DNA from 4 places in the Streptomyces sp. NBC_01537 genome. Region 2 is predicted to be linked to each of the others. Evidence: riboswitches for the same ligand, from Rfam matches in the RefSeq annotation. Region 2 holds a riboswitch; each other region holds the start of a gene.
What was found. A riboswitch is a leader RNA that binds a small molecule or an ion and turns the genes downstream of it on or off. The one in region 2 is predicted to bind cyclic di-AMP.

Region 1 (5,417 bases), 1.3 Mb from region 2:
AGAAGCTGTCATTCAGGCGAACAACGTCTGAGATAACGGCTCCTTTGCTGTGAGTTCCCTTCAGATTCACTTCCGCTGGGAGTGTTTGCCCTACGCCGGGCGTTGACGGGCGTTACGGGCTGTTACGCCGGGCGGGCCGCGCCCGCGAACGGCATCTCGTCGATCGGCGCGATGCGCACCGGCGCCCCCGGGTGCGGTGCGTGGATCATCTGGCCGTTGCCGATGTAGAGGCCGACGTGGCTGATGCCGGAGTAGAAGAACACCAGGTCACCGGGCTGGAGTTGGGACCTGCTGACCCGGGTGCCGGCGTTGATCTGGGTGTACGTGGTCCGGGGGAGCGAGACCCCGGCGGAGCGCCAGGCGGCCTGGGTGAGGCCGGAACAGTCGTACGAGGAGGGGCCGGTGGCACCCCAGACGTACGGCAGCCCGAGCGCGCCGTAGGCGAAGGAGACGGCCTGGGCGGCGCGGGCGGACGGCGCAGGGACGTCCCCGTCGGCGGTGGAGCTCCCGCTCCCGGACAGGGCCGTACGGCCGCCTCCGGAGACGCCGCGGGCGGCGCGGGAGGTGAGGGGCGAGGTGGAGGCCCCGACGGCGGCGCGTTCGGCGGCGGTGAGGCGGTCCAGGATCTGCTGGGCGGCCTTGAGCTTGTCCTCCACCGTGCGCTTGTGGGTGCGCAGCTCGTCCTGGGCGCCGCGCAGGGTGGCCAGCTCGGCGTCGGCCTCGTGGCGTACCTGGGTGAGCTCGCGCCGCTGGGCGGCGAGCGTGCGCAGGGCGGCGGAGGCGCGGTTGCCGAGCTGGTCGATGAACTGGGCCCGCTCCAGGTACTCGGCGGGGGTGGAGTCCAGCGCCAGCTGCACGGTGGGGTCGATGCCGCCCGAGCGGTACTGGGCGGCGGCGATGGTGCCGAGCCGGTCCCGGGTGGCGTTGACCCGGCCGGTCTTGCGGGCCTGCTCGTCCTGCAGGTGCTCGATGGCGGCGCGGGCCGTGTCCGCCCTCTCCTGCGCCCCGTTGTACGCCTCGGTGGCGGTCTCCGCCTCCTCGTACAGCCGGTCCACCCTGGCCTGTGCCTGCGCCGGGGTGAGCCGGGGCTCGGCGCTGGAAGCCTCGGTGAACATGGTCGCGGAGGCGGCTCCCGCGATCGCGATCGTCGCTGCCGTCCGGGCTGCGGCGGAACCGGTGGACGAGCGCTGCTTGGGCCTTGCGTGCGACGCCACGGACGGCTGCTCCCTTCCTCGCCCCGGCCGCCGTGACCGCGATCCGACGGCGGCCGCACGGGGAGCGGACCGCCGCCGGATCTTCGGCGGGGGCGGCCGGGCCGGCGCTGACTCGCCGGCCGTGGGGATCGGCCACCTGGGGGAGGACGCTAAACCGGCCATCACCCGGATGCGCCGCACAGAGCGGTAGTGCTCCGATTCGGCCTCGGCGTGACCGGGAATGACCGTTCGCCCCCGGGTGACCCGGCCGTTTTCCGTACGCCTGTGACCGATGCGGCGGATGAGGCCTACCTCAGTGCGAGGGGCTGCTACGGCCGTCGCTAGGGTCCGTCGGTATGGACGTACTCATTCACTTCGTCGTCGGCCTGCACATCATCGGCATCGCCGCGCTGCTCGGCGGCTTCCTCACCCAGATGAAGGCCATGGGGCGCGGCGAAGCCCGCTTCGTGCCCGCCATGCTGCACGGCGCGCTGACGATGCTCGTGACGGGCGCCCTGCTGGTCGGCCTGAACCAGGCGGACGACCAGCCGGTCAACAACATCAAGATCGGTGTGAAGCTGGCCGTCCTGGTGGTGATCCTCGGCCTCGTCTACGTCAAGCGCGACGAGGAGCGCCAGCCGGCGGCGGTCTTCGGCACGGTGGGTGCCTTGACCGTCGCCAACATCTTCATCGCGGTGCTGTGGACGTAGGGCCTGGGTTACGCCATGCGGGCGTAGCCCGCAATGGGCATCTCGCTGATCGGGGCGATCTTGACGACGGTGCCCGTGTGCGGGGCGTGGATCATCTGGCCGCCGCCGATGTAGAGGCCGACGTGGCTGATGCCGGAGTAGAAGAAGACCAGGTCGCCCGGCTGGAGCTCGGAGGCGCTGATCTTGGTGCCGTAGCTGTACTGGGCGGCGGCCACGCGGGGGATGGAGACGCCGGCGGCTGCCCAGGAGGCCTGGGTGAGGCCTGAGCAGTCGTAGGAGTTCGGGCCGGTGGCGCCGTAGACGTACGGCTTGCCGAGCTGGGCGCGGGCGAAGGCGATGGCCTTGGCGGCCTTGGTGCTGGTGGTCGTCGAGCTGGACGAGCTCGACGAGGAGGACGAGCTGCTACTGGCAGAGGCCTTCGCCGCGGCCGCGGCGTCCGCCGCCTTCTGGATGGCCGCGAGCCGGGCCTTCTCCTTGGCGGTGAGGGTGTTGAGGAGCTTCTGCGCGGTGGTCAGCTTCTGCTGGACCGCCTTCTTCTCCTTGTTGAGCTCCTGCTGGGCGTCGTCCAGCTTCGTCAGGCTCTCGACGGCCTTGGCGCGCTCCTGGGCGATCTCGATCGTCTGCGTACGGAAGGTCTCCAGGGCGGCCTCGGTGCGGCCGGACATCCGGTCCATCACGTGGGCGTTGTCCAGGAGCTGCTGCGGGTCGTTGGCCAGCAGGTACGTCGTGGTGGTGTCCAGGCCGCCGCTGCGGTACTGGGCGGCGGCGTACTCGCCCAGGGTGTCGCGGGTGGCGTTGAGCTTGGCGGTCTTGCGGGCGACCTCGTCCAGCAGCTGGTCGGCGGTGGTGCGCTGCTTGTCGGCCTTGTCCTTGGCGGCGTTGTACTTCTCGGTGGCGACCTCGGCCTGCTCGTACAGCTTGTTCACCCGGGCCTGCACCTGCTTGATGGAGGCCGTGGTGCTGCCGGCGGACGGGGCCGCGCTCGCGCTCTCGCCGAAGAGGGTGACCGTCGCCAGTGCGGCGGTCGTGAGCCCCACGGCCGCTCTGGGGCCGGGGGCGGTGAGTATGCCGGTACGGGGCTTGCGGTGCGTCGCCAAGGCGGCCGCTCCTTCTTCCGTCGACCGCTTACCGGGTTAGCTGTCGGGTTCGGGCTTCGGAAGTCGCCCTACGGTCGTGGCGCCCGTGTCTGACGGACGTGCGGACCGATTCACCCCAAGGTCGTCGTGCGTGGGTCCCCGGCTCCGGCTCGCGCCGGACTCAGCGGAGGCGGCCCGTGACGGCACGGTCGCCGCCGGGAGGGCGGGCCGCCTGATGCGGAACCGTAATCAACGGAAGTGGCGCTTGGGAAGACTGATGTTCGGTTTGTCCCGAAACCAATTCGTGACTTTTAATGTACGCACAGGTTCGGGCAGGGGCTGTCAGTCCCACGGCCTAGACTCGGGAGGCGATGAGCAGCCTCTTTGACGACAGCTTCCTGGCCGACTTCGAGCCTTCCGACGGCCCCCCTCCGCCGCCCGAGGACCACGCCGGGGACCATGCGGGGGACCACGCCCCGGAGCGGATCCCGGACGACCTGTTCGGGGGCCGTTTCGACGCGCCCGTGGACCGGGACGCGTACTACCGGGACGGCGCCCACCGGCCGGTCATCGACGCCGCCGCGCTGCTCGACGGGCTGAACGAGCAGCAGCGTGCCGCCGTCGAGCACGCGGGCGGGCCGCTGCTCATCGTCGCGGGCGCCGGCTCCGGCAAGACCCGCGTCCTGACGCACCGGATCGCGCACCTGCTGGCGACCCGGCATGTGCACCCGGGCGAGATCCTGGCGATCACCTTCACCAACAAGGCCGCCGGCGAGATGAAGGAGCGCGTCGAGCAGCTGATCGGCCCCCGCGCGAACGCGATGTGGGTGCTGACCTTCCACAGCGCCTGCGTACGGATCCTGCGCCGGGAGAGCAAGCGGCTCGGCTTCACCTCCAGCTTCTCGATCTACGACGGCGCCGACTCCAAGCGGCTGATGGCCCTGGTCTGCCGGGATCTGGACCTGGACCCGAAGCAGTACCCGCCGAAGTCCTTCAGCGCCAAGGTCTCCAACCTCAAGAACGAGCTGGTCGACGAGGAGACCTTCGTCGCCCAGGCGGAGAACCCCTTCGAGAAGAAGCTCGCCGAGGCGTACGTCCTCTACCAGTCGCGGCTGCGCGAGGCCAACGCGCTGGACTTCGACGACATCATCATGACCACCGTCAACCTGCTCCAGGCCTTCCCGGACGTGGCCGAGCACTACCGGCGGCGCTTCCGGCACGTCCTCGTCGACGAGTACCAGGACACCAACCACGCCCAGTACACCCTGGTGCGCGAGCTGGTCGGGCCGGGCGGGCCCGAGGACCACCCCGCCGAGCTGTGCGTGGTCGGTGACGCGGACCAGTCCATCTACGCCTTCCGCGGCGCCACCATCCGCAACATCCTCCAGTTCGAGGAGGACTATCCACAGGCCCGCACGATCCTGCTGGAGCAGAACTACCGCTCCACGCAGACGATCCTGACGGCCGCGAACGCCGTCATCGAGCGGAACGCGTCGCGGCGGCCCAAGAACCTGTGGACCGAGGCCGGGGACGGCCCCGTCATCACCGGCTACGTCGCTGACCAGGAGCACGACGAGGCGCAGTACATCGCCGAGGAGATCGACCGGCTGACGGACGCGGGCGACGCCCGGCCCGGTGATGTCGCGGTCTTCTACCGCACCAACGCCCAGTCCCGGGTCTTCGAGGAGATCTTCATCCGCGTCGGCCTGCCCTACAAGGTCGTCGGCGGCGTCCGCTTCTACGAGCGCAAGGAGGTCCGCGACGTCCTCGCGTACCTGCGGGTGCTCGCCAACCCCGAGGACACCGTCCCGCTGCGGCGCATCCTGAACGTGCCCAAGCGCGGCATCGGCGACCGCGCCGAGGCGATGCTCGACGCGCTGGCGCTGCGGGAGAAGATCTCCTTCGCCGCCGCCCTGCGGCGGGTCGACGAGGCGTACGGCATGGCCGCGCGGTCCACGAACGCCGTCCGGCGCTTCAACGACCTGCTGGAGGAGCTGCGTACGGTCGTGGAGTCCGGCGCCGGCCCGGCCACCGTGCTGGAGGCCGTGCTGGAGCGAACGGGCTATCTGGCGGAGCTGCAGTCCTCCACGGACCCGCAGGACGAGACCCGGGTGGAGAACCTTCAGGAGCTTGCGGCGGTGGCCCTGGAGTACGAGCAGGAGCGCACCGCCGAGGCCGAGGAGGGCCCGGGGACCCCGGGAACGCCAGGGACACTGGCGGATTTCCTGGAGCGCGTCGCGCTCGTCGCCGACTCCGACCAGATCCCCGATGACGAGGAAGGCGGCGGCGTCATAACGCTGATGACGCTGCACACGGCGAAGGGTCTCGAATTCCCCGTCGTCTTCCTGACCGGCATGGAGGACGGCGTCTTCCCGCACATGCGCGCCCTCGGCCAGACCAAGGAGCTGGAGGAGGAGCGCCGGCTCGCCTACGTCGGC
Region 2 (5,417 bases):
GGCTGGCTGGACGTCAAGACCTCCAGCGGTGTCGAGGTGCCCGCCATCGAGGCGGCCGTCGACGAGGAGCTGGCCCGCTTCGCGCAGGACGGCCCCACGGCCGAGGAAATGGAGCGTGCGCAGGCGCAGCTGGAGCGCGAGTGGCTGGACCGCCTCGCCACGGTCGGCGGCCGCGCCGACGAACTGTGCCGCTTCGCCGTGCTCTTCGGCGACCCCCAGCTGGCGCTGAACGCCGTACAGCGGGTCCTGGAGATCACCCCCGAGGAGGTCCGGGCGGTCGCGGCGGCCACGCTGCGCCCGGACAACCGCGCGGTGCTGGTGTACGAGCCGACGGGCGGCGCCGAAGCCGGCGCCGACTCCGACAACGAGGACGAGGAAGGCGCGGACCAGTGACCGACGTCGCACCCACCATGACGTTCCACCCGCAGCCGCAGGCCGGAGAGCCCAAGCCGTGGGACTTCCCCGCCCCCGGCCGCGGAGCCCTGCCCAACGGCCTCACCGTGCTCCGCAGCCACCGGCCCGGCCAGAAGGTCGTCGCCGTCGAGGTGCTGCTCGCCGCCCCGCTGGACGCCGAGCCCGAGGGTCTGGACGGCGTGGCCACCATCATGGCCCGCGCCCTGTCCGAGGGCACCGACAAGCTCGACGCCGAGGAGTTCGCCGCCGAGCTGGAGCGCTGCGGCGCCACGCTCGACGCGGCCGCGGACCACCCGGGGGTGCGGGTCTCCCTGGAGGTCCCCGCGTCCCGCCTCGACAAGGCCCTCGGGCTGCTCGCCGATGCCCTGCGGGCCCCCGCCTTCCCCGACAGCGAAGTCGAGCGGCTGGTCAACAACCGCCTCGACGAGATCCCCCACGAGCTGGCCAACCCGGCCCGCCGCGCCGCCATGGCCCTGTCCAAGGAGCTCTTCGCGCCCACGCTGCGCTGCTCCCGGCCCCGCCAGGGCACCGAGGAGACGGTCGCCCGGATCGACGCGGCGGCGGTGCGGGCGTTCTACGACGCCCACGTGCGGCCCTCCACCTCGACGGTCGTCGTGGTCGGGGACCTCACCGGCATCGACCTGGACGCGCTGCTGGCGGAAACCCTGGGGGAGTGGACCGGCAAGCCCGCCGAACGGCGCGCCCTGCCGTCCATCACCTCCGACGACCGTGCCCGGGTCGTCATCGTCGACCGCCCCGGCGCCGTCCAGACCCAGCTCCTCATCGGCCGCACCGGCTCCGACCGCCACGACCCCGTGTGGCCGGCGCAGGTGCTGGGCACGTACTGCCTCGGCGGCACCCTCACCTCGCGGCTCGACCGCGTCCTGCGCGAGGAGAAGGGCTACACCTACGGTGTACGCGCCTTCGGCCAGGTCCTGCTGTCCACGCCCGAGGGCACCGGCGCCTCGCTGCTGGGCATCAGCGGGTCGGTGGCCACCGATGTGACGGCCCCGGCTCTCGGCGACCTCTGGCAGGTCCTGCGCACCCTCGCCGCGGAGGGCCTCACGGACGACGAGCGTGATGTCGCCGTCCAGAACCTCGTCGGCGTCGCCCCGCTGCGCTACGAGACCGCCTCGGCGGTCGCCGGCACGCTCGCCGACCAGGTCGAGCAGTTCCTTCCGGACGACTTCCAGGCGCAGATGTACGCCCGGCTCGCCCGCACCGGCACGGTCGAGGCGACGGCGGCGGCCGTCAGCGCGTTCCCCCTGGACCGGCTGGTGGTCGTCCTCGTCGGCGACGCCTCCGCCATCGCCGAGCCGGTCGGCGCGCTCGGCCTGGGCCCGGTCGAGGTCGTCCAGGCCTGACCCGCCGGGGTCCCCCAGGTCCTCAAGCGCCGGTGGGCTGATTTTCAGCCCGTCCGGCGCTTGAGGACCCGCCCGGAGGGCGTTCGGGACGGTAAGAGCACGCGTGTGGCATACCGCACAGTTCGCCCGTTTTATTTGGTTCTCCGTGCGAAGCGCGGTTAGCGTCGGCCAGCGTTGCCCGTCAGCACCAGCCGCGTCCCGCGGCACCGGAGCAACCATCGCCGAGTCCCCGCAGGGCGTGAGCCTGGGGAGCCGGGGACCCATCTGTCCCCCTGGGGTGAATCGGGCGCGATGAGCGCCCGTAGGAGACCTTCCTGCTCCGAACCCGTCAGCTAACCCGGTAGGCGAGAAGGAAGGAAAGGATCCCGCCTACCCCATGGCGCATACCGTTCGCACGACCCTGGCCTGCGCTGCCGCGCTGGCCGTCACGCTCGCCATACCCGCCGGTGCGGAGGCCGCAGAGGCGAACCGCACCGCCTTCGCGCAGTGCGCCACCGTCACCGGCACGATCGCCGAGCACATCGCACAGCAGGCGGACGCGCAGCACAAGGCGGCCCACAAGAGCCGCGCGATCCACAAGGCGCACGTGGCCCACGCCCTGAAGGCGGCCAAGGCCAAGGCGCAGGCGAAGGCGAAGGCCAGGGCCAAGGCCAGGGCGAAGGCCGCCCACGCCGCGCACACGGCCCACGTGGCGAAGGCCCACGCCGCCCATGTCGCCCACGCGGCGAAGGTGGCCGCCGCGAAGCGGAAGGCGGCCGCGGCGCGGTCCTCGCGGTCGCAGGCCCGTACGACCCTGACGACAGGCGCGCGCAGCGCGAGCGGCTGGATGAAGCCGGTCGGCTCCTACGTGTCGACGCCGTACCACGCCACCAGCAGCCTGTGGTCCTCCGGCTACCACACGGGCGCCGACTTCGTCGCGGCGACCGGCACGCCGGTTCGCGCGATCGGACCGGCGACGGTCGTGCAGGCGGGCTGGGGCGGCAGCTACGGAAACAACGTCATCCTGCGCATGTCGGACGGGATGTACGTGCTGTACGGCCACCTCTCCTCGATCGGCGTCTCGGCCGGCCAGAGCGTGAGCGCGGGCAAGCAGCTCGGCCTGTCGGGCGCGACCGGCAATGTCACCGGGCCGCACCTGCACTTCGAGGTGCGCACCACCCAGAGCTATGGCTCGGATGTCGACCCTGTCGCGTACCTGCGCAAGCACGGCGTGACGCTCTGAGCGGCTGACGTCCGACGATCCCCCCCCCACAGCGAAGGCCCCGGTTCCCCCGCCGGGGCCTTCGTGTGTCCAAAAATACTCGCTGAATTTGGGGCTGCCGTCGAAATCCCGGTTGTGCTGGAATAGAGTCGCCGCAGAAACGCCGACGGTTGCGTTACGCGGAGATTAAACCGGACGGGGAATGAAGGGACCGGCGATGTGGGATCGGATGTGAACGGGACGGGCGGCGCTGGGCGTCGTATTTCCGCCCAGGCGGTGTGCACGGCGATCCGTGACGACATCATCAGCGGCTTCTATCCGCCGGGCGGCCGGCTGACCGAGGAGCTGCTGGCCAAGCGGTACGGGGTGTCCCGGGTGCCGGTGCGCGAGGCGCTGCGCACGCTGGAGTCCGAGGGGTTCGTACGCACTCGCAGACACGCCGGGGCGTCGGTCGCCGAGCCCACCGACCAGGAGGCCGCCGACCTGCTGGAGATCAGAGGGCTGCTGGAGCCGCTGGGTGCGGCGCGTGCCGCCCAGCGCCGGACGGAGGCGCACATCAAGGTGCTGCGCGGTCTGGTGAGACTCGGGCAGGAACGTTCTCTGCAGGGGCAGTTGTCCGATCTGCCCTCGCTGGACAGCTGGTTCCACGAGACGCTGGCCCAGGCCTCGGGCAGTCCGACGCTGGTCGCGTTGCTCACCCAGCTGCGGCACAAGATCGCATGGGTGTACGCGGTCGACTCGCCGGGCCGCGCCGTGGAGTCCTGGGAGGAGCACGGGGCGATCGTGGACGCGGTGGCGCGCGGTGACGCGGAGCGGGCCCGCAAGCTGGCGGCGGGGCACGTGGAGCGGGCGGCGGGGGCCCACCGGCTGCGCCGCACGGGCCGCGCCGGTGCCGTGAGGAACTAGAAACACGGTGTAAACATCCCGCGTTGCCTCGTTTAACAGAAGTGCCGTATACAACTGTAGAGAATAGTGGCAGCGCTATTCGCATGCGTAATTCTGATGAGCCCTGCACGAATACGGCCGCGTAAATCCGGACGGATTTACGCGGCCGTGTCTTTCCGGCGCCCGCCGGATGGTTTCAGACCGTCTCCGGGAGTTCGTCGAGCCCCTTTGTGACCAGCTCCGCGAGCTGGTCGAGCGCCGCCTCGGCGCCCTCCGCCTCGGAGGCCAGCACGATCTCCTCGCCGCCCTGCGCGCCGAGGCCGAGCACGGCCAGCATGGACGCGGCGTTGGCGGGGGTCCCGCCGGGCTTGGCGATCGTCACGGCGACGCCGAGGGCCATCACCGAGCGGACGAAGATCGAGGCGGGACGTGCGTGCAGGCCCTCCGGCCAGCCGACAGTGACGAGGCGCTCAGCCATGGTGTTGCCCTTCGGGTCGTTCCGGGGTTGTCTAGACCATTCTTCCACGATCCGGAGGTCCGGTCGCAGGCCGGTCTGTCCGTCATATCGTCGCACTGATCCCGTACGTCCCCTTACGCTGGCCCCATGACCATTCCGCCGTCCTCGCGGCCCTATCCCGTGCACTGGGAGGCGGATGTCGTCCTCCGCGACGGCGGCATCTCCCACGTCCGACCGATCACCCCGGACGACGCGGACCGGCTGGTCAGCTTCTACGAGCAGGTCTCCGACGAGTCCAAGTACTACCGCTTCTTCGCCCCGTACCCCCGCCTGTCCGCCAAGGACGTGCACCGCTTCACCCACCACGACTACGACGACCGGGTCGGCCTGGCCGCCACCGTCGGCGGCGAGTTCATCGCCACCGTGCGCTACGACCGCACGGAGGAGGGCCAGGCCGAGGTCGCCTTCCTGGTCCAGGACGCGCACCAGGGGCGGGGTGTGGCCTCCGCCCTGATGGAGCACATCGCGGCCGTGGCCCGGGAGCGGGGCATCCGCCGCTTCATCGCGGAGGTGCTGCCCGCCAACCGCAAGATGATCAAGGTCTTCACCGACGCCGGCTACACCCAGCAGCGCAGCTTCACCGACGGCGTCGTACGCCTCGAACTCGACCTGGAGCCCACCGACGCCTCCCTCGCCGTCCAGCGGGCCCGCGAGCAGCGAGCCGAGGGGCGGTCCGTGCAGCGGCTGCTCGCGCCCCAGTCCGTGGTCGTGATCGGCGCCGGACGCCGCCCCGGCGGCGTCGGCCGCACCCTGCTCCGCAACATCGCCGCCGCGGGCTTTACCGGCCGCCTGCACGCCGTCAACCACTCCTTCACCGACGACCAGGGCACCGTCGACGGCGTTCCCGCCTACCGCTCGATCACCGAGATCCCCGAGCCCGTCGACCTCGCCGTGCTCGCCGTGCCCGCCGAGCGGGTCCCCGAGGCCGTCGCCGACTGCGGCGAGCACGGCGTCCAGGGCCTGCTCGTGGTCACCTCCGGCTACGCCGAGTCCGGCGACCCGGCGGGCCGCGAACGGCAGCGCGCGCTGGTGCGGC
Region 3 (5,417 bases), 2.1 Mb from region 2:
GTGGTCTCGTGCCCGGCGGCGATGATCAGCAGCATGGTGTCGAGCAGCTCGGACTCGCTCAGCGCGGAGCCGTCCGCCCCGTCTTCGGTGTCGCGCGCGGCGATCAGCGCGCTGGTCATGTCGTCGCCGGGCTCGGCCCGCCGCAGGGCCGCCAGCTCGTTGAGGATCGCGTACATCCGGTGGTAGTTCGCCAGTGACTCCTCGGGGGTGATCGAGGTGTCGAAGCCCCGGTCCACGCAGGTGCGCAGGCCCGGGCGCAGGTTCTCCGGGACGCCCATCAGCTCGCTGATCACCTGGATCGGGATCGGATAGGCGTATCCGGCCCGCAGGTCGGCCGGCTGTCCGTCGGGGGTGGCGGCCAGCTCGTCCAGGAGCCCGCCCGCGATCGCCTCGATCCGGGGCCGCAGGGCGGCGGTACGGCGGGCGGTGAAAGCCGGGGCGACCAGCCTGCGCAGCCTGCGGTGGCTGCTGCCGTAGGCGGTGAGCATGCTGGTGACCGCGACCCAGACGAACAGCGGCCAGTCCTGCGGGATCTCGCCCTTGATAAAGGCCGGCCAGTGCTGCCGGGCGTCCTTGGAGACGCGGGGGTCGGTCAGCAACTGCTTGAGTTCCTCCTGGCCGGTCACCGACCAGGCTTGGATCGCGCCGGGCAGTTCGACGCGGGTGACGGGGCCACGTTCCCGTAAACGGCTGCCTTCCGCGTGAATGTCGGTTCCGGCGGGGTCGAGAATCAGCGGAGGTTGCGAAATCGTCATGCACAAAACATGCACCGCGGAGCCGCTTTCCATGCGGCATCGGAGCAGTTAGGGACAAATCGCCCATGCGTGACGGGCGTCACTGGTGAAATACCGTGCGGAGTTCCGCTGTCACCGTGCGTCCATTTCGAGCCCGCCGGGTGACTCCATAAAACGGACAAGTTACGGACAGTCAGTGTTTTGTGTACGCAGAGCGGACACGTCTCACCGAAAGTCATCGAATTCTCATCCCCAGTTGCGGCTTTCTTGATCCTATGTTTGAGCGCCTTGCTCATGCGCGACACCGTCGTTTAGCTTCACAGTCCCGCAGGTCAAATACCCGCGGGATTCTGTCGGGCGGAACGCCTAATCCTGCCGCCGTCCGAGAGCCGGAACCTTTAGCACTTACGGCAGGAGCGGGGGACCCAGGTAATCGCCGTTCCATGAGGTCATGGCACGGCTAGGGGTTAAGTCGCTGCGCACCGACGGTAATTCGGTGTGCCCGCGGCCGGGCATCTCCAGCCCGAACCCGACAGCTTACCTCGCAGGCGTCGGAGAGGAATTCTGCATGCCCGCAAAGGGAAAGCACCGTCGCGTCCGTTCAAGCCGTCTCACCCGATTCGGCGTCGCCGCCGGCACGACCGGTGCGGCCATCGCGCTGCCGATGGTCGGCGCCACCGGCGCCCACGCGGCCTCTGTGAGCACCTGGGACAAGGTCGCCGCGTGCGAGAGCACCAATAACTGGAGTATCAACACGGGCAATGGCTTCTACGGCGGCCTGCAGTTCACGCAGAGCACCTGGGCCGAGTTCGGCGGCCTGAAGTACGCGGCACGCGCCGACCTCGCCACCAAGGCGCAGCAGATCGCCATCGCCGAGAAGGTCCTGGCCGTCCAGGGCCCGGGCGCCTGGCCCGTGTGCGGCCCCAAGGCCGGTCTGACCAAGGCCATGGCCGACACGTCGGGTTCCGCGGCCGCCGCCACGAAGACCACCACCACGACCACCGCGAAGAGCACGCCGAAGGCCACCACCAAGACCTCGTCGTCCGCGGCCTCTTCCTCGAAGAGCACGGGTGCGACCTACAAGGTGGTCAGCGGTGACACCCTCGCCGGGATCGCCGACGACCACGACGTCACCGGTGGCTGGCAGAAGCTGTACGCCGCCAACAAGAGCGTCATCGGCGGCAACCCGAACCTGATCTACCCGAACCAGGTGCTGACCCTCGGTCAGAAGGCCGCGGCGCAGAAGAAGGCGGCCTCCTCGGCCGCGAAGTCCTCCACCTCGACGACTTCGACCACGAAGTCCTCCGCCTCCGCCCAGAGCACCTCCTCCGGCTACACTCGTCCGGTCGACGGCGCCGTCCTGGGCACCGCCTACCACACCGCCGGCTCCATGTGGGCCAGCGGTTACCACACCGGCCAGGACTTCGTCGTCGGCACCGGCACCAAGGTCAAGGCCGTCGCCAACGCCACCGTCGTCTCCGCAGGCTGGGGCGGCGCGTACGGCAACCAGGTCGTCATCAAGCTCGCCGACGGCAAGTACGCGCAGTACGCGCACCTGTCCGTGATCTCGGTCTCGGCCGGCCAGAGCGTGTCCGTGGGCCAGCAGCTCGGTCTGTCGGGCGCGACCGGCAACGTCACCGGCCCGCACCTGCACTTCGAGATCCGCACCACCCCGAACTACGGCTCGGACATCGACCCGCTGGCGTACCTGCGCGCCCACGGCGTCAGCATCTGACACAAGCTGACCTGAGCCGATCTCAGAACGGCAGTCCCAAGGCAAGTGCCTGTCACCGCGGCGGCGGAGACAGGCACTTGCCTTTGTCCTGTGACCGAAACGGACCTCATATTTCCGGTTGTTGTTCCTTCTCGAACTGGCGATCAGTAGCCTCATCACATCAACTGCCGCCGTACGCCTGACGAGCTGGAGACACAGATGGTGGAGCGTCCCGCCTGGGCCCCGCAAGGCATCGACATCTCGGTGCCGAGCGTGTCCCGCATCTACGACTACTACCTGGGCGGTTCGCACAACTTCGAGGTCGACCGCGAGGCGGGGCGGCAGGCGATAGAGGTCTTTCCGGGACTGCCGAAAATCATGCAGGCCAACCGGGCGTTCATGCGCCGCGCCGTCAGATACGCGGTGGACCAGGGCGTCACCCAGTTCCTCGACATCGGCTCCGGCATTCCCACCTTCGGCAACGTCCACGAGGTCGCGCAGGCCGCCAGCCCCGGCGCCCATGTCGTCTACGTCGACCACGACCCGGTCGCCGTCGCGCACAGCCGGGCGGTCCTTGGGGGCAACGGCAGCGCCGACATCCTCGCCGCCGATCTGCGCAAGCCCCGCGACATCCTCGGCAGTGAGCCGGTGGGCCGCCTGCTCGACCTCGGCCGGCCGGTGGCCCTGCTGCTCATCGCCGTACTGCACTTCCTGGAGGACGCCGACGAGCCGCGCAAGGCAGTCGCCGAACTGCGCGACGCGCTGGCCCCCGGCAGCCTGCTGATCCTCACCCACGCCTCCGTCGACGGCGGCCCCCGCCGGCCGGAGCAGGGCGACCGGGTGGAGGGCGTCTACCGCAACATCGGCTCACCGCTGATCATGCGCTCGCGGGCCGAGGTGGAACGGTTCTTCGACGGCTTCGAGATGGTCGACCCGGGACTGGGCCCGATGCCGCTGTGGCGCCCGGACCCCGCGGACGGCGGCGACGAGGAAGCCGATCCTGCCATCTACACCGGTTTCGCGGGCGTCGGGCGCAAGGCGTGAGAGCCGGACAGGCCGACGACGGAGCCGACGGCCTCCGCCGCTTCGCGGCCATCTGGAGCCGCGCGATCTACCCGGCCACCGCCACCTCGATGACCCGCGCGGAGTTCGAGCAGTACCTGGTCCCGCTCGCCCAGGACCTCAGTGACGCGCTGCGGGCCCGCCCCTTCGACCCCAGACCCGCCGTCGGGGTCGGAGCCGCGCTGGTCGCCGCGCACTGCACCGACCCCGAGGCGCTGCCCCGGATCCTCGGCGTCATCGACGCGTACCTGCTGCTCTACTGCCCGCCGGGCGACACCGTCCCCACCGACGAGGCCCGCGCCCACTGCGCCCGCCTCCAGCACTGGACGGCCGCCGGCTTCGCGAGCGCCCTGCGCGAGCGCACCCTCTTCGAGCAGGAGGCCATCTCCCGCGCGGCCATGGCCGCCCGCACCGAGGCCGAGCAGGCGCTGTACGAGAGCGAGGCCCGCTTCCGGGCGGTCTTCGAGGGAGCCTCGATCGGCATCGGCATCGCCGACATGGACGGCAACATACTTGAGGTCAACGACGCCCTCACCCAGATGTTCGGCGGGCTGGAGCAGACCGTGCGCAGCCGCAACGTCAACGAATGGGTCCACCCCGACGACGGTCCCGGCACCTGGGAGATGCAGGGCCGGGTGGCCCGCGGCGAACTCGACCACTACAGCATCGAGAAGCCCTATCTGCGCCCCGACGGCACGGTGCTGTGGACCAACCTCACGGTCTCGCTGCTGCGCGACGCCGCCGGTGCCCCGCGGTACATGCTGGCCCTGATAGAGGACATCACCGAGCAGCGCCTGCTGCGCGAACGGCTGCGCTACGAGGCCACCCACGACGCGCTCACCGGCCTCGCCAACCGCACCCTGTTCTTCGAGCGCCTGGAGGAGGCCCTCGACCCCGCCGACGGGAGCGGCTCCGGCGCCGTCCGGCTCGGCCTGTGCTATCTCGACCTCGACGGCTTCAAGGACGTCAACGACAGCCTCGGCCACGCCACCGGCGACCTGCTGCTGGTGGCCGTCGCGGAACGGCTGCAGGCCTGCGTCACCTCGCCCGGTCAGCTGGTGGCCCGGATCGGCGGCGACGAGTTCGTCGCGCTGATCGTCGACCCGGCGGACCGCAACGAGGTCGCCGCACTGGCGGAGCTCATCCACACCGCGCTAGCCGAGCCGATCAGCGTCGACGGCCGGGATCTGTCCGTACGCTGCAGCATCGGCATCGTCGAGGGCCCGGCCGGCGCGCTCGGCCCGGCCGAGGTGCTGCGCAGCGCCGACATCACCATGTACCGCGCCAAGGCCGCCGGCGGAAACCGCTCCGCGCTGGCCGACCCGGACGCCGACGCCCGCGCCATCACCCGGCACGGGCTCACCAACCGGCTGCCGACCGCCCTGGAGCGCGGCGAGTTCTTCGTCGAGTACCAGCCCCTGGTCCGGCTCTCCGACGGCAGCGTACGAGGCGCCGAGGCCCTGGTCCGATGGCACCACCCGGTGCACGGCAGGCTCGGCCCGGACCGCTTCATCCCGCTGGCCGAGAGCACCGGCCTGATCGTGCCGCTGGGCCGCTGGGTGCTGGCCCAGGCCGCCCAGCAGGCCCACGACTGGCAGCTGCTGCACGCCGACGGCCCCCCGCTGCGGGTCAACGTCAACCTCTCGCCCTCCCAGCTGCACCATCCCGCCCTGGTCCGCGAGACCGTGGCGGCACTGGCCGAGGCCGGGCTCGAACCCTCCGCCATCTGCCTGGAGATCACCGAGAGCGCCCTGATCGGCGCCGACGAGGAACTGCTGCGCCCGCTGCGGCAGTTCGCCGAACTCGGCATGGACATCGCGCTGGACGACTTCGGCACCGGCTACTCCAACCTCGCCTCGCTGCGCCAACTCCCCATCACCACCCTGAAGCTGGACCGCTCCTTCACC
Region 4 (5,417 bases), 3.6 Mb from region 2:
ACGGGCTCACCGAGGCCCGGGAGGTGGACGAGTGGGAGCCGACGCCGGACGGGTCGCGACGGCTGCCGCATTCCATGAAGGGCTTCGGCAACTGGGGCTCGCACTCGGCGCGCCCGTCGTAGCCCTTAGGCGCTGGCCTAGCCTTGCCCCATGCGTATAGAGGTACCCCACGCGTGGCCGGCGGACGAGGCCGAGGCGGTGGCCCTGCAGAACAGGCTGAGAAACGCGGCCGACCATGCCGGTCCGGGACCGCAGCAACCGCGTCTGGTCGCGGGCCTGGACGTGGCCTACCGGGGCGGCAATGGGGCGGTGGGCGACGAGGTCGCGGCGGCCGTGGTGGTGGTGGACGCCGGGACGCTGGCGCCGGTCGAGGAGGCGACAGCCGTCGGGCGGGCGACGTTCCCGTATGTGTCCGGGCTGTTCGCCTTCCGGGAGCTGCCGGTGCTGATCGAGGCCCTGAGGAAGCTCCGTACGACCCCTGACCTGCTGCTCTGCGACGGTCAGGGCCTGGCCCACACCCGCCGCTTCGGACTGGCCTGCCACCTCGGGGTGATCACGGGCATCTCGACGGCAGGGGTGGCCAAGACCCCGTACCCGGCGGCCTACCAGGCCGGACACCTCGGCCGCGCCCGTGGCTCGTACGCGGACCTCAAGGGCGGCAGGGACGGCATGACGACCCTCGGCCGGGCGCTGCGCACACAGGACGGTGTGAAGCCGGTGTACGTATCGACCGGCCATCGGATCAACCTGGACACGGCCTGCCGCCACGTCCTCGCGCTGGCCCCGAAGTACCGGCTGCCGGAGACGACCAGGCTGGCCGACCGCCTGAGTCGTGACGCCCTCGCTCTCGCCCTCGGCTAACGTCATCAGGTGCATGAGAAAGCTGTGACCGCCGCCCCGGAAACCCCGCAGGCCCCGGAACTGTTCACCTGGGAGTTCGCCACCGACCCCTACCCCGCGTACGGGTGGCTGCGCGAGCACTCGCCCGTGCACCGCACCACCCTCCCCAGCGGGGTCGAGGCGTGGCTGGTCACCCGCTACGCGGACGCGAGGCAGGCGCTCGCGGACGCCCGGCTCAGCAAGAACCCGGTTCACCACAGCGAACGCGCCCATGCGAAGGGCAAAGTGGGGATCCCGGGTGAGCGCAGCGCCGACCTCATGACGCATCTGCTGAACATCGACCCGCCGGACCACACGCGGCTGCGCCGACTGGTGTCGAAGGCGTTCACGCCGCGCCGGGTCGCGGAGTTCGCGCCGCGCGTGCAGGAACTGACCGATCGCCTCATCGACGGGTTCGCCAAAACCGGTGAGGCGGATCTCATCCATGAGTTCGCGTTCCCGCTGCCGATCTACGCGATCTGCGATCTGCTCGGCGTCCCGGCGGAGGACCAGGACGACTTCCGGGACTGGGCCGGGATGATGATCCGGCATGGCGGCGGGCCGCGCGGCGGGGTGGCCCGGGCGGTGAAGAAGATGCGGGCGTATCTGCTGGAGCTGATCCACCGCAAGCGGGCGGATCCCGGCGACGACCTGATCTCCGGCCTGATCAAGGCCAGCGACCATGGCGAGCACCTCACCGAGAACGAGGCGGCGGCGATGGCCTTCATCCTGCTGTTCGCCGGATTCGAGACCACCGTCAACCTCATCGGCAACGGCATGTACACGCTGCTCCGGCACCCCGAGCAGCGCGCCGCCCTCCAACTGGCCCTGGCCGAGGGGGACACCGCGCTGCTCGCGACCGCCGTCGAGGAACTGCTGCGCTACGACGGCCCGGTGGAGCTGGCGACCTGGCGCTTCGCGACCGAGCCGCTGACGATCGGCGGCCGGGCGATCGCGACCGGCGACCCGGTCCTGGTCGTCCTGGCCGCCGCCGACCGTGATCCGGCCCGCTTCGAGAGCCCGGACGCCCTGGATCTCACCCGCCGCGACAACCAGCACCTCGGTTACGGACACGGCATCCACTACTGCCTCGGCGCGCCGCTGGCCCGCCTTGAGGCCCAAGCCGCGCTTGCGACGCTACTGACCCGATTGCCCGATTTGGCACTGGCCGTCGAACCGTCCGAGCTGCGCTGGCGGGGCGGTCTGATCATGCGTGGACTGCGAACTCTTCCCGTCGGTTTTGCTCCTGAGCGGTAACCACAGCTTGAGCAGCGGTGATACGGAAACTGACACTGCGTCAATACCGTGATCTCGGCGTGATCTCCGATACATCGACTTGTGATGCCATGGCCAACGCGACTACGTTCGGCCGTCGTCGCAATCTTCGTAACTCCGAGAAAGGCGATCGCATGCTGAAGTCCGGGAACGGCCGTCACCGCAGACCGCGCCAGGCGCCCACCGCAATGGTGGCTGTCGCGGCGACCGGGGCAGGGATGGCACTCCCACTCTTCGCTGCGAGCGGCGCGCAGGCCGCCGATTCCACCGCCACCGACACCGCCAAGGTGAGCACGACGGTCTGGAACGCCGTCGCGCTGTGCGAGAGCGGCGGCATATGGAGCTCCAACACCGGCAACGGCTTCTACGGCGGACTGCAGATCGTCCAGGAGTCCTGGGACAACTACGGCGGCGACGACTACGCGGAGCGCCCGGACCTCGCCAGCCAGAACGAGCAGATAGCCGTCGCCGAGACGATGCTCGACGAGCTCGGTCCGGACGCGTGGCCGACCTGCGCCGACAGCTCCGGCCTGACGGCCGCGCTCGGACTGGATGACGTCACCGACGAGCCGTCGGACACCGCAACCGACACCGGCACCGACACCTCCACCGACGACGCGACCGACGGGACCACGGACTCCACCGCCGACGACACCGCTTCCCCGAGCCCGTCGTCCACCGAGTCCAGCGAGTCCGCATCGCCTTCCACCTCGGCGTCCTCCTCCGCTCCGGCCAGGAGCCAGGGCCGGCACGCCAAGCCGGACGGGACGGAGACCTCCGCTTCGTCCGCCGCAACAGGCGCGACCCAGCAGGTGGCTCAGGCGAGAGCGGCCTGGGGTGAGCTCACCCGCACCACCGTGACGACCAAGTCGGCGACCTCCACCGCGGACGCCAAGCGCTACCGCGTCGAAGCGGGCGACACGCTGTGCGACATCGCCGCCGAGGAGAACGTGGCCGGCGGATGGCGCGCGCTGTACGAGGCCAACAAGGCGGTCATCGGTGACGATCCGAGTGTGATCCGCTCCGGACAGTATCTGACGGTGGGCTAGCCCCTGTGACAAGCCTCTCCCGGGGCTTTGGTTCCACAGTGTCCGTTCAGCACCCTTTCACCCACTCTCACCTGGAATTCTGTGAAATTCCCGGGTGGGAAAAGGTCGTTGAGTGCCGATCTTGGGGGGATTGTCCCGACGGCCCCGGTCTGTTTACGGTCGTCATCGCTCGCCGCCGCGGGCCCCGCCGGTCAGTACGCCGAATCCTGCCGCCGACCGACGGGAACAGTCGACGCGAAAGCGCCGTAGGCAGGAGCGGGGGACCCAAAGGTTCGCCGCCATGCGCATGACGCGCATGGCTAGGGGTTAAGCAGCGCTGCGCATGCGGCGTTGCCGGGCACTCATCCGGCCCGAACCCGACAGCTGACCTCGCAGGCGTCGGTGAGGAACCAAGCAATGCTTCGTCGTGTCTCCAACGCCTCCAAGTCCGTCCGTCTCGCCGTTCTCGGCGCCATCGCCACCACCGCCGTCGCGGTGCCGCTGATGACCGCCACGACCGCCTCGGCCGCCACCACCTCCGCGTGGAACCGGGTCGCGATGTGCGAGTCCACCGGCAACTGGAGCATCAACACGGGCAACGGCTTCTACGGTGGCCTGCAGTTCACCAAGTCCACCTGGGCCGCCTTCGGCGGCACCAAGTACGCCGCCCGCGCCGACCTGGCCACCAAGTCCCAGCAGATAGCGATCGCCGAGAAGGTCCTGGCCGTCCAGGGCAAGGGCGCCTGGCCCGTGTGCGGCAAGAACCTCTGATCCCGATCCCCCGGGTCTCCCGGACCGGGCGCGCTCATCCCTTGAGCGTGCCCGGTCCGCGCTTTTCGCGTCGGTTAGGCTCAGCACGAAAAAGAAGAGACATCCAGAAGGAGACTCACGTGCCGTCCATCGACGTCGTCGTAGCCCGGGAAATCCTCGACTCGCGAGGCAACCCCACCGTCGAGGTCGAGGTCGGCCTCGACGACGGCAGCACCGGTCGTGCCGCCGTTCCGTCCGGCGCCTCCACGGGCGCCTTCGAGGCCCTCGAGCTCCGCGACGGTGACAAGAGCCGTTACCTCGGCAAGGGCGTGGAGAAGGCCGTCCTCGCCGTCATCGAGCAGATCGGCCCGGAGCTGGTCGGCTACGACGCCACCGAGCAGCGCCTCATCGACCAGGCCATGTTCGACCTGGACGCCACCCCCGACAAGTCCTCCCTCGGCGCCAACGCCATCCTCGGCGTCTCGCTGGCCGTGGCCCACGCCGCGTCGGAGGCCTCCGACCTGCCGCTGTTCCGCTACCTCGGTGGTCCGAACGCGCACGTCCTGCCCGTCCCGATGATGAACATCCTCAACGGTGGCTCCCACGCCGACTCCAACGTCGACATCCAGGAGTTCATGATCGCCCCGATCGGCGCGGAGTCCTTCTCCGAGGCCCTGCGCTGGGGCGCCGAGGTCTACCACACCCTCAAGGCGGTCCTGAAGGAGCGCGGCCTGTCCACCGGCCTGGGCGACGAGGGCGGCTTCGCCCCCAACCTCGACTCCAACCGCGCCGCTCTCGACCTCATCGTCGAGGCCATCAAGAAGGCCGGCTACACCCCCGGCCAGGACATCGCGCTCGCGCTCGACGTCGCCGCCTCCGAGTTCTACAAGGACGGCTCCTACGAGTTCGAGGGCAAGGCCCTCTCGGCCGCCGAGCTCACCGCGTACTACGCCGAGCTCGTCGCCGCGTACCCGCTGGTCTCCATCGAGGACCCGCTCTTCGAGGACGACTGGGACGGCTGGAAGACCCTCACCGAGCAGCTCGGCGACAAGGTCCAGATCGTCGGCGACGACCTCTTCGTCACCAACCCCGAGCGGCTGCAGCGCGGCATCGACAGCGGCACGGCCAACGCGCTGCTCGTCAAGGTCAACCAGATCGGCTCCCTGACCGAGACCCTCGACGCCGTCGAGCTCGCCCAGCGCAGCGGCTACAAGTGCATGATGTCCCACCGCTCCGGCGAGACGGAGGACGTCACCATCGCCGACCTGGCCGTCGCCACGAACTGCGGCCAGATCAAGACGGGCGCGCCCGCGCGCAGCGAGCGCGTCGCCAAGTACAACCAGCTCCTGCGCATCGAGGAGATCCTCGACGACGCGGCGGTCTACGCGGGCCGCTCGGCCTTCCCCCGCTTCAAGGGCTGACGCCCAGGCCGCAGCCGCCGGGTTGGGGGTAGGCCGCTCGCCTGAGGCGGAGCGGGCCGGCCCA

Region 1: linked by a shared signal. The riboswitch ahead of OG607_RS17450 (NlpC/P60 family protein) and the one ahead of OG607_RS11555 (M23 family metallopeptidase) in region 2 are both predicted to bind cyclic di-AMP.
Region 3: linked by a shared signal. The riboswitch ahead of OG607_RS02140 (transglycosylase family protein) and the one ahead of OG607_RS11555 (M23 family metallopeptidase) in region 2 are both predicted to bind cyclic di-AMP.
Region 4: linked by a shared signal. The riboswitch ahead of OG607_RS27965 (transglycosylase family protein) and the one ahead of OG607_RS11555 (M23 family metallopeptidase) in region 2 are both predicted to bind cyclic di-AMP.

What each region holds. Positions count from the first base shown of each region.
Region 1 is NZ_CP109392.1:3,826,660-3,832,076, reverse strand. It holds gene OG607_RS17460 (NlpC/P60 family protein) at 123-1,214, opposite strand; gene OG607_RS17455 (hypothetical protein) at 1,550-1,903, shown strand; gene OG607_RS17450 (NlpC/P60 family protein) at 1,912-3,000, opposite strand; cyclic di-AMP (ydaO/yuaA leader) riboswitch at 3,010-3,176, opposite strand; gene pcrA (DNA helicase PcrA) at 3,351-5,417, shown strand, end outside.
Region 2 is NZ_CP109392.1:2,487,828-2,493,244, reverse strand. It holds gene OG607_RS11565 (M16 family metallopeptidase) at 1-393, shown strand, start outside; gene OG607_RS11560 (M16 family metallopeptidase) at 390-1,778, shown strand; cyclic di-AMP (ydaO/yuaA leader) riboswitch at 1,988-2,140, shown strand; gene OG607_RS11555 (M23 family metallopeptidase) at 2,155-3,000, shown strand; gene OG607_RS11550 (GntR family transcriptional regulator) at 3,199-3,885, shown strand; gene OG607_RS11545 (HPr family phosphocarrier protein) at 4,061-4,342, opposite strand; gene OG607_RS11540 (GNAT family N-acetyltransferase) at 4,469-5,417, shown strand, end outside.
Region 3 is NZ_CP109392.1:406,349-411,765, reverse strand. It holds gene OG607_RS02145 (cytochrome P450) at 1-755, opposite strand, end outside; cyclic di-AMP (ydaO/yuaA leader) riboswitch at 1,112-1,298, shown strand; gene OG607_RS02140 (transglycosylase family protein) at 1,303-2,469, shown strand; gene OG607_RS02135 (SAM-dependent methyltransferase) at 2,671-3,492, shown strand; gene OG607_RS02130 (putative bifunctional diguanylate cyclase/phosphodiesterase) at 3,489-5,417, shown strand, end outside.
Region 4 is NZ_CP109392.1:6,056,950-6,062,366, forward strand. It holds gene OG607_RS27945 (DUF6479 family protein) at 1-122, shown strand, start outside; gene OG607_RS27950 (endonuclease V) at 151-861, shown strand; gene OG607_RS27955 (cytochrome P450) at 871-2,136, shown strand; gene OG607_RS27960 (transglycosylase family protein) at 2,373-3,203, shown strand; cyclic di-AMP (ydaO/yuaA leader) riboswitch at 3,435-3,596, shown strand; partial or broken gene OG607_RS27965 (transglycosylase family protein) at 3,600-3,950, shown strand; gene eno (phosphopyruvate hydratase) at 4,073-5,353, shown strand.